One region of the Cereibacter sphaeroides 2.4.1 genome, then DNA from elsewhere that is predicted to be linked to it. Evidence: riboswitches for the same ligand, from Rfam matches in the RefSeq annotation. Region 1 holds a riboswitch; the other holds the start of a gene.
The links. Region 1 has a riboswitch for cobalamin ahead of RSP_RS05090 (TonB-dependent receptor plug domain-containing protein). Riboswitches for the same ligand answer to the same signal wherever they lie in the genome.
Positions count from the first base shown of each region.

Region 2: linked by a shared signal. The riboswitch ahead of RSP_RS12275 (hypothetical protein) and the one ahead of RSP_RS05090 (TonB-dependent receptor plug domain-containing protein) in region 1 are both predicted to bind cobalamin.

Region 1 is NC_007493.2:1,024,939-1,032,466, reverse strand. Features, by position in the region: gene RSP_RS05090 (TonB-dependent receptor plug domain-containing protein) at 1-1,708, opposite strand, end outside; cobalamin riboswitch at 1,836-2,035, opposite strand; gene RSP_RS05085 (amidase) at 2,168-3,625, shown strand; gene RSP_RS05080 (ABC transporter ATP-binding protein) at 3,656-4,720, shown strand; gene RSP_RS05075 (ABC transporter permease) at 4,722-5,615, shown strand; gene RSP_RS05070 (ABC transporter permease) at 5,608-6,408, shown strand; gene RSP_RS05065 (extracellular solute-binding protein) at 6,436-7,455, shown strand.
Region 2 is NC_007493.2:2,527,706-2,535,233, forward strand. Features, by position in the region: gene RSP_RS12250 (Ppx/GppA family phosphatase) at 1-447, shown strand, start outside; gene RSP_RS12255 (VOC family protein) at 444-1,046, shown strand; gene RSP_RS12260 (GNAT family N-acetyltransferase) at 1,069-1,545, shown strand; gene RSP_RS12265 (molecular chaperone DjiA) at 1,577-2,260, shown strand; gene RSP_RS12270 (endonuclease/exonuclease/phosphatase family protein) at 2,261-3,280, shown strand; cobalamin riboswitch at 3,502-3,708, shown strand; gene RSP_RS12275 (hypothetical protein) at 3,796-4,212, shown strand; gene bluE (L-threonine kinase BluE) at 4,209-5,042, shown strand; gene cobD (threonine-phosphate decarboxylase CobD) at 5,052-6,026, shown strand; gene pqqE (pyrroloquinoline quinone biosynthesis protein PqqE) at 6,094-7,236, opposite strand; gene pqqD (pyrroloquinoline quinone biosynthesis peptide chaperone PqqD) at 7,236-7,528, opposite strand, start outside.

The DNA.
Region 1 (7,528 bases):
AGCTAACCGTCGCATTCACCACCGTCCAGTCATCGAGCGGGGCATCGGGTTGCAGGTAGCCGGTCGTATCCATCACATCCGCGATATGCTGCACCGTGAGGATCCCGCGGGTGCGGTCGGCGATCTGCCCCTCGAGGCCCAGCACGAGGTCGTGCCGCGGCACGCGGACGGCCCGGGTCTCGGTGCCGTTCGCCTCGTCGGAGGCGTCGGTGTAGGTGTAGCTGCCGAAGAGCTCCCACTCCGACCCGAGCGGCGCGCGCGCCGACAGCTCGATCCCCTGGCTATGCGTCTCGCCGTCCAGCTGATCGTAGCAGCCCCAGGGCGAGGCGCAGAAGTCGGCGCCGTCCAGATAGACGATGCGGTCGGTGACATCGGTCTTGAAGAGCGTCGCCTGAACGGTCGCACCGCTGCCGAACCGCTTCTCGAGGCCGAGCTCGTAGCTGCGGCTCGATTCCGGCCCGAGGCGGTCGGATCCTTCGGGACCGAACCGTTCGTAGAGCGACGGCGCGCGGAAGCCGGTTCCGGCCACGCCGCGCAGGATCAGGTCGTCGGCCAGCCGCCAGGCCAGCGCCACGCGCCCGGTGGTCTTGCCGTCGAAGTCGGACGGGTCGTCACGACGCGCCGCGAGCGACAGATCGAGATCGGGCGAGAGCGCGAGGCGCGCCTCGCCGAAGACGGAGTCGGTGGTGAGATCGCCCTCATCCGTGTCGCTGCTGAAGCTCTCCTTCGTGCGCTCAGCCCCGAACGAGAGGCTCGCCAGCCCCACCTCGACCGTCCCGAGGTAGGAGAGCGCGCGCCGTTCGCCCTCGTAGACTTCGATATAGCCGCCGGGATATTCCCGGCGCGTGTCGGTAGCGGCATAGGCGAGCACGCTCTGCACCTGGCCGAGGGTGAGATCCGCAAAGATCCTGCCGCCTCTCAGCCGGCTGAGCGCCCGGTCGTCCGTGTCGACGATCCCGCCCGCGCCGGGGCCGTCGATGTCGAGATCGGAGTCGCGCGCGATGAAGGCGGCCCCGATCCGCAGGTCCTCGGTCAGGTCGTAGGCACCGGAGAGGGCGTAGAAGGTGGTATCGAACCCGTCGCGCTCGGTGCCCGAGGCGGCCTGCGAGATCCCGTCCGAGACGGTGCGGGCCACGCTGAAGGCCAGCTCGCCGCGCTCGGTCAGAAGGCCTGTGGAGAGGCCGCCGGTGAAGGTGCGGTTGCTGCCGCCCTCGAGCGACAGCTGCCCGCTGACGCCCGGATCGCGCGGCCGGTAGGTGGCGATGTCGATGACGCCCGCCACGGCTTCCGAGCCGTAGATCGCGGATTGCGACCCGCGCAGCACCTCGATCCGGTCGATGCCGCCGGCGGTGAGCGAGCCGAAGTCGAACTCGGATTTGGTTCCGGACGCGTCCGCCACGTCGATGCCGTCGATCCGCACCGCCTGATAGGCGCTGCCCAGCCCGCGGATCCGGAGCGTCGTCGTGGCGCCGAGCCCGCCGTTCCGCGTGTAGGACACGCCCGGCAGGCGCGCGAGCAGGTCGCTCACCGAGATCTCGCCCGTGGCCTGCATGTCCTCGGCGGTGACCACATCCACCGTGGCGCCGGTGCGGCTGGTTTCGGTGGCGACGAGACTCGGCGAGACGAGGATCTCGTCGAGAGCGATGTCCTGAGCCTGCAGCGGGGCTGCGGCCATGAGGGTGAGGAGCGAGGCGGCTGTCTTCTTCATCTGTCCCTTCCGTCCGGGCGACCCCCGGATCCGACCTGCAATGTCCTTGGAAAGGGTATGCCCCTCCGCCGACGGTGACCGTCACCTGAAGCGGATGGTCCGCCTCCCGCACGCGCCCCGCGCGCAGGAAAGGGTGATCGCTCCGGCAGGTCTCCTGACTTGCGGGTCGCAGCTCGGACCGGCCTTCCCGGGACATCCCAGTGGCGCCGTCGGTCGTCGCTCGCCGCCTACAGTTGCGGGGGCAGCCGCGGAGTTGGGGAGATCTCCCCGCACCGCGTTCCCTTTTCATCCGGCCATCACGCCGGAACCGAAGCCGTTCCTCAATATGACAAGTGACGGCCCTGTCAAGCGGCGGTGCCGCGGCGGGTTGGCCGCCCCTTGCGGAAAGCCGCGAAAAAAGGACTGGACCGGATGCGACTCTCCACCGTAGCATGAGGGGAAAAAAGCAGGAGGAAAGACATGTTCCGCAGCTTCGGCGCCGAGGATGCCACCGGGCTCGCGGCCCTCGTGGCCCGCCGCGACACATCGCCCGAGGAGCTTCTCGATGCGGCCCTCGACGCGGTTGCGGCTGTCAACCCTGCGCTCAATGCCGTCGTGCTGGTGCAGGAGGAGACCGCGCGGCGGAGCATCGCTCGGGGCCTGCCGCACGGGCCCTTCCGCGGCGTGCCCTTCCTGCTCAAGGATCTCGGATGCGAGGCGGTGGACTTCCCCTCGCACAACGGCTCGCGGCTGCTGGCGGATACGCGCTATCCGCGCGATTCGGCGATCTTCGAGCGGATCCGGGCCACGGGCGTCGTGACCTTCGGGCGGACCACCTCGCCCGAGGGCGGCATCGGGCCTGCCACGGAATCGGCCGTCTACGGCGGGCCCACCCGCAACCCGTGGAACCTCGAGCATACGTCGGGCGGCTCCTCGGGCGGTGCGGGCGCGGCGGTGGCCGCGGGCATCGTGGCCATGGCGCATGGCTCGGACGGGGGCGGATCGGTCCGCATCCCCGCCTCCTCCTGCGGGCTCTTCGGGATGAAGCCCACCCGCGCGCGCCTGCCTGACGGCCCCTATGCGGGCGAGGGCTGGGCGGGCATGGCCATCGACGGATTCCTCACCCGGTCGGTCCGCGACACGGCCCACATGCTCGACGCCTGCGCGGGCGCCGATCCCGGCGCGCCCTACTGGGCGCCGCCGCTCCTGCGCGGCCATGCGGATGCGATCGGCCGCCCGCCGCGGCGGCTGCGCGTGGGGATCTGCGACACGACCTTCACCGGCGCGCCCATCCACCCGGAGGTGCGGGCCGCGGTCGAGGCGGCGGGACGGCTGCTCGAGAGCCTGGGCCATACGGTCAGCCCCTGCCTGCCCCGCGCCGATGTGGCGATGATGATGGAGGCCTGGACCGACATCGTGGCCTGCGGCACGGCGCTCGGCATCCGCAAGGCGCTGAAGGGCCGCGCGCCCGAGGGGCTGGTCGAGCCGGTCTCGCTCGGCGCGATGCGGCGCGCGGCCGAGATCCCGGGCGAGCGCTATCTCGAGGCGGTGGGCCAGATCCATGCCTTCGGCCGCCAGATGGCCGCGGTCTTCGACCCGGAGACGGGAGAGGGCATCGACATCCTCCTGTCGGCCACTCTGGCCGAACCGCCGGCGCGCGTCGGCCGGTTCGCGCACGGGACGGAGGGCGTCTTCGCCTATTCCCCCTTCACCGCCGTCTTCAACGCCTCGGGCCAGCCCGCGGCCTCGCTGCCCCTCGGCATGAGCGCCGGGGGCCTGCCGATCGGCGTCCATCTCGCGGCCCGCTTCGGCGCCGATGAGGAGCTGATCGCGCTCTGCGCAGAAATCGAGCGGGCGGCGCCGTGGATCGGGCGCAGGCCTGCCCCTTTGGTCGAAAGGCTGCGCGCGCCGTTGATTTCGCGCCCGGGCGCCGCCTAACCTCAAGCCACACCCGATGGGAGGCCGTCCTTGAGCGAACCCGATGCCGTCGAAGCCCGCCATGTCGTCAAGGCCTTCGGACAGGGAGAGGTGGCCGTCCGCGCGCTGGACGATGTCTCGGTGGGGATCCGGCGGAGCGAGTTCTTCACCCTGCTCGGCCCCTCGGGCTGCGGCAAGACCACGCTTCTGCGGCTGATCGCGGGGTTCGAGGCGCCGACCTCCGGCGCGATCCTGCTCGACGGGCGCGACATCACCGCCCTGCCGCCGAACCGCCGGCCGATCAACACGGTCTTCCAGAGCTACGCGCTGTTTCCGCATCTGACGGTGGCCGAGAACGTGGGCTTCGGCCTCCGGATGCAGGGCAAGCCGCGCGCCGAGATCGAGACGGTGACGGCGCGGATGCTGGCGCTCGTCCGGCTCAAGGCGCTGGCGCAGCGCAAGGTGGCGCAGCTGTCGGGCGGGCAGCAGCAGCGGGTGGCGCTGGCCCGGGCGCTCGCGCCGCAGCCGCGGGTGCTCCTGCTCGACGAGCCGCTCTCGGCGCTCGATCTGAAGCTTCGCAAGGAGATGCAGATCGAGCTGAAGCGGCTCCAGCACGAGACGGGCATCACCTTCGTCTTCGTGACCCACGATCAGGAGGAGGCGCTGACCATGTCGGACCGGATCGGGGTGATGAGCGCGGGCCGGATCCTGCAGATCGGCCCGCCGCGCGAGATCTACACGCGCCCGGCCAACCGCTTCGTGGCGAGCTTCATCGGCGAGACGAATTTCCTGCCGGCGCGCCATGCGGGCGGGCGGGTCACGCTCGATGCGGGCGGAGAGCTCGCGGTCGAAGGCGGGCCCGAGGGGCGGGTGACGGTCGCCGTGCGCCCCGAGCAGGTGCGCCTCGTGGCCCCCGACGAGCCGGGCGCCCTGCCCGCCACGATCCGCGATCTGGTCTATTTCGGAACCGACACCCACTGCCACTTGGCCCTCGCCGACGGGACCGAGGTGGTGGCGCGCCTGCAGAGCAGCGCCTCGGGCGATCCGGGGCTCGCCCCCGGCCAGCCCGCGGGCCTGCGCTTTGCACCGGGCGCCGTGCAGCTGCTGGGGGACTGACATGGGGGCAAAGACCAAGCGCGCGCGGACGGGCTGGCTTCTGTCGGCCCCGGCCCTCGTGATCCTCCTCCTTGCCGCGTCGGGGCCGCTGCTGGTGGTGCTGGTCTACAGCTTTCTCGTGAAGGGCCAGTATGGCGGCGTGATCTGGACCTTCTCGACCGAGGCCTGGTTCGAGGTGCTCTTCACCCGCGACATCTTCTCGGACGAAGTGACGCTCGCCGACGCCCACCTCGCGATCTTCTGGCGCTCGGTGAAACTGTCCCTGATGACGACGGCCATCACCTTCGCCGTGGGCTTTCCCACCGCCTGGTTCATCGCGACCCGGCCGCCGAACCGGCGGGCGCTCTGGCTCTTCCTCATCACCATCCCGTTCTGGACCAACCTGCTGATCCGCACCTTCGCCATCAACGAGGTGATCCGCAACGAGGGCATCCTGAACACGCTGATGATCCGTGCGGGCCTGATCGAGCGGCCGATCCAGATCCTCTATACCGACACGGCGGTGCTGATCGGGATGGCCTATGTCTACCTGCCGCTCATGGTGCTGCCGCTCTTCGCCGCGATCGACCGGTTCGACATGCGACTGCTCGAGGCGGCTTACGACCTCTATGCGAGCCGCTGGCAGGTGCTGCGGCGGATCATCCTGCCGCTGGTGAAGCCCGGGATCGTCGCGGGCTCGATCCTCGTCTTCGTCCCCTCGCTCGGCGCCTATGTCACGCCGCGGGTGCTGGGCGGCGGCAAGAACATGATGATCGGCAATTTCATCGAGCTGCAGTTCGGACAGGGCCGCAACTGGCCGCTCGGCGCCGCGCTCTCGATGCTGCTTCTGGCCATCGTGATGGTGGCGCTTCTGGTCTATGTCCGCGCCGCGGGCCGGGGGACCGGCCATGGGTAAGAGCTTCGACGTGACGAGCCTGCCCGGCGTGACCTTCGTGGCGGGCTTGGCCTTCCTCGCGCTCTACGCGCCGATCTTCACTCTGGTGGCCTATTCCTTCAACGATGCCAATGCCATCTCGATCTGGGGCGGCTTCTCGTTCCGCTGGTACGAGGCCGCCTGGGCCAACCGGGAGGTGCAGGCGGCCACCGCGCGCTCGCTCGTCATCGCCGCGAGCGCCTCGGTCATCGCCACGTCGGCGGCCACCATGGCGGCCCTCGGCACCACGAGGCGGGGCGCCTTCCGCGGCCAGACCTTCATCTATGTGGCGATCAACCAGCCGCTGATGGTGCCCGAGATCGTGACCGCCGTGGCCCTCCTCATCGTCTTCGCGACCGTCAAGGTCGCCACCGGCTATTCGGGGCTCGGCTATCTGATCCTCGCCCATTCCGCCTTCTGCATCCCCTTCGCCTATCTGCCGATCCGGGCCCGGCTCGAGGGGATGGACCTCAGCCTCGAGACGGCGGCGGCGGATCTCTATGCCAATCCTTGGCAGACCTTCCGCCATGTCACCCTGCCGCTGATGGCGCCGGGCATCGTGGCGGGCGCGATGCTGGCCTTCGTCATCTCGCTCGACGATGTGGTCATCACCGAATTCGTGAAATCCGCCGGGCAGGATACGCTGCCCACCTACATGCTGGGCCAGATGCGCCGGGCGATCACGCCCGAGGTCAATGCGATCTCGACCGCCCTCCTCGGCCTCACCGTGGCGCTGCTGACCGTCTTCTTCCTACTGACCCGAAAGCGGGAGTGAACCCGCGCTTCCAACAAGGAGAGACCGATGAGACATCTCGCAGCCGCAGCCCTGCTGCTCGCCTCGACCAGCCTCGCGGGGGCGGCGGAGCTGAACCTCTACAACTGGGGCAACTACACGAGCGCCGAGCTGCTCGCGAAGTTCGAGAAGGAGACCGGCATCAAGGTCACGGTCACCGATTACGACAGCAACGACACGGCGCTGGCCAAGATCGAGGCGGGGGGCCACGGCTTCGACCTCGTGGTGCCCTCGGCCAACTATGTGGGCATCTTCCGCGACAAGGGCCTTCTGACCGAGCTCGACCTCTCGAAGATCCCGAACCACGCCAACATCGCCCCCGAATGGGCGGACGTGGCCTGGGATCCCGGCCGCGCGTATTCGGTGCCGTGGCGGTGGGGCACGACCGCGATCTCGGTGAATACGGCCGTCTACAAGGGCGACATCAACACCTCGGCGGTCTGGCTGGAGGTGCCGGACGAGCTGAAGGGCAAGGTCAATGTCGTGCCCGAGATGAACGACGTGGTGGCGCTGGCCACGATGTATGCGGGCGGCGAGCCCTGCTCGGAGGATCTCGAGGTGCTGAAGAAGGCGCGCGACCTGCTGATCGCGGCCAAGCCCGACTGGATCTCGATGGATTACGGCGCGACGGAGAAACTGTCGAACAACGACTGGGCGGCCTCGGTCAACTGGTCGGGCTCGTCGATGCGGGCGCGGCTGGCCAACCCGGACGTGGCCTATGGCTACCCCAAGGAGGGCTTCATCACCTTCATGGATTCCGTGGCCCTGCTGCGGGATGCGAAGAATGTGGAAGAGGCCTACAAGTTCCTGAACTTCATCCTCGAGCCCGAGAATGCCGCCATGATCTCGGCCTTCGCGCGCTACTCGCCGGGTGTCGCCGGCGCGGCGGACTTCCTGCCCGAGGACATGAAGACCGCCCCCGAGGTGGTGATCCCGCCCGAGTTCGCCGACAAGGGCATCTTCCTGCCGGCCTGCAGCCCGAAGGCGCAGGAATATATCACCGCGATCTGGACCGAGCTTCAGAAGTGACCCTGACCGGCGGGGCCTGCCCCCGCCGGATCGATTCGTGCCGGGGCGCCGGCCCGCGCATCAGGAGGGCTGA
Region 2 (7,528 bases), 1.5 Mb from region 1:
CAACGCCTCATCCGGGCCGCCTGCCTTCTCCACGACACGACATGGCGCGCCCACCCCGACTACCGCGCCGAAATGTGCTTCGACAACGCGACCCGCGCCAATCTGGGCGGGCTCGATCATCCCGGCCGCGTCTTCCTCGGGCTGGCCCTCCTCCACCGCTACAAGAACTCGCGCTCTGGCTCGCGGCTCGAACCCTTGTTCCGGCTGCTGAGCGAGGAGCAGATCCTCGAGGCGGAGGTGCTGGGCAAGGCCATGCGTTTCGGCTCGATGTTCTCGATCGAGGATCCGAGCACGGCGGGCAGCCTCAAGTTCATGCCGAAGAAGAAGATCCTCGAACTGACGCTGACGCCCGAGGGTGCGGCGCTCTACGGCGAGGTGGCGCAGGCGCGGTTCAAGTCGCTGGCGGCCGCGCTCCATGCGACGCCGCAGGTGAAGACCAGCGGATGATGCAGCTCGACCATGTGGCGATTGCGGCCACCGATCTGGCGGAGGGCACCGCCGCCGTCGAGGCGGCTCTGGGCCTTTCCATGGGGCCGGGCGGCGCCCATCCGCTGATGGCCACGCACAACCGGCTGCTGGGGCTGGGCGACAGCTACCTCGAAGTGATCGCGCCCGACCCGGCGGCGCCGCGCCCGCCCTTCCCGCGCTGGTTCGACCTCGACCGGTTCGAAGGTCGCCCCCGCCCCTCCAACTGGATCCTGCGCTGCGCGGATCTCGACGCGGCGCTGGCGCTTTTGCCCGAGGCGGGCCGCCCGCTGGAGTTGCGCCGCGGGGACCTGCGCTGGCGGATGGCCGTGCCCGAGGACGGGCGGCTGCCGTTCGACAATCTCTTCCCGGCGCTGATCGAATGGCAGGGCAGCCCGCCGTCTCTGCCCGATGCGGGCCTCAGGCTCGCGCGGATCGAGATCCGCCATCCCGAGGCCCCGGCGCTGGCGCGGCGGCTTGCGCCGCTTCTGGCAGACGACCGCGTGGCCTTTCTGGCCGACGAGCTCCCCGCGCTGCGCTTCACGCTGGACGGCCCGCAGGGCCCGCGCCTGCTCGCATGACCCGCACCCCGGAGCTTTCCCGATGATCCGTCCCGCTGTGGCTGCGGATGTGCCCGCCCTGCTTGCGATCTGGAACCCGATCATCCGCGACACGCTGGTGACCTTCAACGCCGAGGAGAAATCGGCCGACGAGCTGCGCACGCTGATCGCGGCGCGGCCCGCGTTCCTCGTGGCGGATCCGGGCGAGGGGCCGGTGGGCTTTGCGAGCTACGCCCAGTTCCGCGGCGGCGTGGGCTACCGGCACACGATGGAGCACACGATCATCCTCGGGCCTGCGGCGCGTGGTCGCGGGCTCGGGCGCGCGCTGATGACGGCGATCGAGGATCATGCGCGGGCGGGCGGCACCCATTCGCTCTTTGCGGGCGTGAGCGCGGGCAATCCCGAGGGCCGCGCCTTCCATGCGGCGATGGGCTTTGCCGAGACGGCGGTGCTGCCGCAGGTGGGCTACAAGTTCGGCCGCTGGCTCGACCTTGTGCTGATGCAGAAATTCCTCTCCTGACACCACCGGATCGGCGGTTTATGCTGGCCTCATGTCGATCTGGACCCGCATCACAGACGCGCTGGCCGCCCTCGCCTCCGGCGAGAGCCTGTCGGCCGTGCTCGACCGCCTGCGCACCCCGCCCGAGCGGTCGGTGGCCTTCACCATTGCCGTGATCGCGCTCGGCGCGAAGATGGCCAAGGCCGACGGGCAGGTGACGCGCGACGAGGTGGCGGCCTTCCGCGAGATCTTCGCGATCCCGCCGGGCGAGGAGGCGAACGCCGCCCGCGTCTTCAACCTCGCGCGGCAGGATGTGGCGGGCTTCGATTCCTATGCCCGCAAGATCAAGGGGATGTTCCGCGGCGACGACCGGATCCTCATCGATCTGATGGAGGGGCTCTTCCACATCTCGGTGGCCGACGGGAGCTATCATCCCGACGAGGACGCCTTCCTGACCGAGGTCGCCCGGATCTTCGGGATCGGCGACCGCTGCTTCCGCGCCCTGCGCGCCCGCTTCGTGAGCGATGCGCCGCGCGACCCCTACGACGTGCTGGGGGTCGAGCATGACGCGCCGATCTCGGAGGTGCGCAGCGCCTGGAAGCAGGCGGTGCGCGACTGCCATCCCGACCGGATGGTGGCCCGCGGCGTGCCGGAAGAGGCGGTGAGGCTCGCCGAGCGGCGGCTGGTCGACATCAACCGCGCCTGGGAGGAGATCAGCGCGAAGCAGGCGGCCTGAATGGCCCGCCCGCTGCGCATCGCCACCTACAATGTCGAATGGTTCAACGGGCTCTTCGACGACCACGGGCGGCTCAGGACCGACAACGAACTGTCGGGCCGCTACGAGATCACCCGCCGCAACCAGATCGAATCGCTGGGCATCGTCTTCACCGCCCTCGATGCCGACGCGATCATGGTCATCGAGGCGCCGAACCAGAGCCGGCGCCGCTCGACGGTGAAGGCGCTCGAGACCTTCGCGCGCACCTTCGGCCTGCGCGCCTCGCGCGCCGTCTTGGGCTTTCCCAGCGAGACCGAGCAGGAGATCGCGCTCCTCTACGACCCCTCGCGCATCGAGGCCCATCACGATCCGCAGTCGAGCGCCAGGGCGCCCCGGTTCGACGAGGTGTTCCGCTTCGACATAGACGTGGATGCCACGCCCGAGGCCATCCGCTTCTCCAAGCCGCCGCTCGAGCTTGCGCTCAGGGCCGACGGCCATCCGCTGCGGGTGATCGGCGTCCATGCCAAGTCCAAGGCCCCGCACGGCGCGCGCAACCCGGCCGAGGCGGTGCGGATCGGCATTCAGAACCGCCGCCAGCAGCTGGCCGAATGCGTCTGGCTGCGCAGGCGGGTGGCGGGCCTCCTCGCGCGGCACCAGAGCGTGATGGTGATGGGCGATTTCAACGACGGCCCCGGTCTCGACGAATATGAGAAGCTCTTCGGCCGGTCGGGGATCGAGATCGTCCTCGGGCTCGAGGAGCCTCCCGAGTTGCGCCTGCACGAGCCCCACGCGCGCATGGCGCTCACGCAGCGGGTGGGCATCCAGCCCAGCTCGGCCCGCTTCTGGCTCGCCCCGGAACAGCAGTATTTCGAGGCCCTGCTCGACTTCATCATGGTCTCGGCCGATCTGGCGGCGAAATCGCCCCGCTGGCGGATCTGGCACCCGCTGAACGATCCGAACTGCTTTCGCACCCCCGAATTGCAGCAGGCCCTCCTCGCAGCCTCGGACCATTTCCCGGTCACGCTCGACATCGACCTCTGACGCCTCCCGGCGCTGCGCTCTAGGCCAGGAGGTCTTCGCCGGCAAAGCCTCCTCGACCGTGCCCCTCCCCGGCGGCGCATCCGCGGCGAGAGGACGATTCCGTCGCCCCCGCCCCTATCGGGCGCGCGACCCCGGCAAGCCGGATTGCGCCCGGCCACCTCCCGCGCCCCGCGACGCGCAGCCGCTGCGATCCGGCGGGCCTTGCGCGCGGGGCGGGAAAGACGGAAGGTGCGGGCGACGGTTCCCGGAGGAAGCTCCGGGCGAAGAGGGAATGCGGTGCGGGCCTGACAGGCCCCAAGCCGCGACTGCCCCCGCAACTGTAGGCGGCGAGCGCGTCCCATCATGCCCACTGGCCCAGGACAGGCCGGGAAGGGCGGGACAAGCCCAGACCCGCGAGTCAGGAGACCTGCCGTCGACGGACCTGTAACAGCCGGGCGGGGTGTCCCGGGCGCAGGGCGCGTGCGCACGGGCGCCGCCCCTCCGCCTGCCCGCTCCCAAGATGCGCGGAGGGCGCGATGATCGTGACGCGGAACGGACGGACCTACAGCCTCACCGAATGCCGACACCGGAAGGAACCCTGCCTGAAGGGCCTCGCGGTGGTCGAGCATCTGGCCAGCTCGGCCCGATGCACCCAAGGGCTCATGGGACCCGACTTCGAAATGCAGGGCTGCGTGCGGCTCACGGGCTGCATCCGGCCCTGCACGGCGCTCTTCCGGCTAACGGCGGGCGGGCTCCAGCTCTTCTGCGACCTCGAGCCCGGAGACTGGTCGCCGGGCCTCGTGCGGCTGGCCGAGATGATCGAGGGCGGCGGCTCCTTCACCGGCACGCTGCCTGCCGAACCCGCGGCCATGGTGCTCGCCTCGGCGCCGGAGCCCGCGCCCGAGCGCGCCGCCCCGGCCCGCCCGCTCCCGCGGGAGGCGGCACTGCATTGACGCTGGCGGCGGGCCTCAGGGCGCCTGCGGAGGCGATCCGCCGGGCGCGGGTGGCGGGCCATCTGGGCGAGTTCCTGCAGGGCCGCCTCGGGCCCGACGGGCCGCTCGCGCTGGTGACCCTGCCCTGCCCCGGCCTCGGCGCCGAGGCGATCCGGGCGCCGGGTCCGCTGGCCCTCGACCAGCCCGGGGCGCAGATGCTGACGCTGCCCGCGCTCTGCGACCTGCTGGCCTCTGGCGGAGCCGCGCCGGACGGCCGCTTCCGCCTGACGCTCGACCTGCCGCCGGGCGGCGGGGCGGGCGCCTCGACCGCGGCGCGGGTGGCGCTCCTCCATGCGGCAGGCGTGACCGATCCGGCCACCGTTGCCCGCGCCTGCCTCGCCTCGGAAGGAGCGAGCGATCCGCTGATGTTCGACCGGCCCGAGCGGCTGCTCTGGGCCTCGCGCGAGGGGCGGGTGCTGGCAGAGCTGCCGCCCCTGCCGCCGATGGAGCTGGTGGGCGGCTTCTTCGGTCCCGCCCGGCGCACCGATCCGGCCGATCTCGCCTTCCCCGACATCTCGGACCTTCTCGAGGGCTGGGGCGCGGCCGACCTCGCGGGCGTGGCGCGCCGCGCGAGCCTCTCGGCCGCGCGCTGCCTTCAGCTGCGCGGCCCGGCGGAGGATCCGACCGCGGCCTTGGCCCACGGTCTCGGCGCGCTCGGCTGGGCCATCGGCCACACCGGCCCCGCCCGCGCGCTGATCTTCCCGCCGGGCGCCGTTCCGCGCGGGGCGGCCGGGGCATTGCGGGCCGCGGGCTTTTCCCGCATCACGCGCTTCCGCATCGGCGGAGCCTGAGGAGGGACCATGCGCGATCACGGCGGCAATCTCGACAGCGCGGCGGCGCTCTTTGGCGGGGCGGTCGAGGACTGGCTCGACCTCTCGACGGGGATCAACCGGGTGCCCTATCCGATGCCGCGCCTGCCCGCCCGCGCGCTGACCGCCCTGCCCGATGCAGCGGCCGAGGCGCGCCTTCTGGCCGCGGCGCGCGTGGCCTTCCGCACAGAGGCGCCGATGCTGGCCGTGGCCGGGGCACAGGCGGCGATCCAGCTCGTGCCGCGGCTCACCCCGCCCGGACGGGCGCGCGTCCTTGGCCCCACCTACAACGAACATGCGGCAAGCCTCCGCGCCGCGGGCTGGCAGGTCGAGGAGGTGAGCGAGCTTGCGGCGCTCGAAGGCGCCGATCTCGCCGTGCTCGTCAATCCGAACAACCCCGACGGCCGCCGCCACCCGCCCGAAACCCTCCGGGCGCTCCTGCCCCGCGTGGGCCGGCTTCTGGTGGACGAAAGCTTCGGCGATCCGCTGCCCGATCTGTCGCTCGCTCCCGAGGCCGGCGTGCCGGGGCATCTGGTGCTGCGCTCCTTCGGCAAGTTCTACGGGCTGGCGGGGCTGCGGCTGGGCTTCGTGCTGGGAAGTGCAGAGGATGTGGCGGCGCTGGCGCGGATGGCGGGGCCGTGGGCGGTCTCGGGCCCGGCCATCGCCGCGGGAACCGTGGCCCTGGCCGACCGAGATTGGGCGGAGACCACGACCGCGCGGCTCGAGGCCGAGGGGCCGCGGCTCGATGCGCTGGCCGCCCGGATGGGCTGGCGGCTGGCGGGCGGGGCGCATCTCTTCCGGCTCTACGACACGCCGGATGCCCGTGCGGCGCAGGATCACCTCGCCCGCGCCCGGATCTGGAGCCGGATCTTCCCCTGGTCGGACCGGCTGATCCGCCTCGGCCTGCCGGGTGGCGAAGCGGAATGGGCGCGCCTCGACGCGGCCTTCGGCGAAGGGATGCGGTAGAGGGCCGCTCCGGGAACGGGCCCATCTCCCCATGGACGCCGCGCCGCAGGCTGCCTCCGCCCGGGCCTCAGCCCTCCGGTGTGCCGCCCGAGAAGTTGCGATAGAGGAAGCGGTCGGCCCCCGCCTCCGCCTCGGCCCCCGCGAGCGAGAAGAGCTGCGCATGGAGCGGCGACTTGGCGCAAGCCGGGTCGGTGGCCGCCGCATCGCCCGCCAGCGCGAAGGCCTGACAGCGGCAGCCGCCGAAATCCTCCTCGGCATGGATGCAGGACCGGCAGGGCTCCTGCATCCAGCCGGTGCCGCGGTAGAGGTTCAGCGCCTCGGACCGCTGCCAGATCTCGGCCAGCGGCGCCTCGCGCACCGAATCGAACCGGAGCCCGGTGATCGTCTCGGCGGCGTGGCAGGGCAACACCTTGCCCGAGGGCGAGATGTTGAAGAACTGCCGCCCCCAGCCGCCCATGCAGGTCTTGGGCCGCACCGCGTAATAGTCCGGGATCACGTAGTCGATGGCGAGCACGCCCGAGAGCCGCGCCTGCGCCTCCTCGACGATCCGCGTCGCCTCGTCGAGTTGCGCGAGCGTCGGCATCAACGCCGCGCGGTTCTTCAGCGCCCAGCCGTAATACTGCACATGCGCCACCTCGAGCCGCTGCGCGCCCATCTCGACCGCCATCTCGACGATGCGCGGCAGTTCGTCGAGGTTCTGGCGGTGCATCACGGCGTTGAGCGTGAGCGCCATCCCCTCGGCACGCACCCAAGCGGCGGCCTCGATCTTCTTCGCATGGCCGCCGCGGAAGCCGCCGATCCGCTCGGCCACCGGCGCGCTTGCGCCCTGCAGGCTCACCTGCACATGGGCAAGCCCGGCCTCGGCCAGTTCGGCCACCTTGGCGCGGGTGAACATCACCGCCGAAGTGATGAGGTTGGTGTAGAGCCCCGCCCGGTCGGCATGGGCCACGAGCGCGACCAGATCGCGCCGCACCAGCGGCTCGCCGCCCGAGAAATGGATCTGCAGGACGCCGAGCGCCGCCAGCTCGCCGATCACCCGCTGCCAGTCCTCGGTCGAGAGCTCGCGGCTCGCGGCCTCCAGCTCCACCGGGTTCGAGCAGTAGGGGCATTGCAGCGGGCAGCGGTGGGTGAGCTCGGCCAGCACCGCCATCGGCAGCGCAGGCGCGGTCGGGGCGGCCGGTGCGGGCGCGGCGAAGGCGTGGTCGTCCATCACGCGGCCTCCCGGTCGATCAGATAGCCGCGGTCGGCCAGATCCTGCAGCAACGCCAGCACCTCGCGCGCGATGACGCCGGGCTCGGCCACATATTTCCGCTCGAAAAGCGCCGTCAGCCCCGCTACCGTCTCCTGCCCGTCGCAGGCCTGCAGGATCTCGACGCAGATCTCGTCGGGCGTCATCACCCGCTCGGGCACCAGAAGCACCCAGTGCTGGCGGCTCTGGTCGAAGCGCAGCCGGGCATGACGGGCGAGCTGCGGCACGCTTTCGGGCGAAAGCTCGAGGCGGC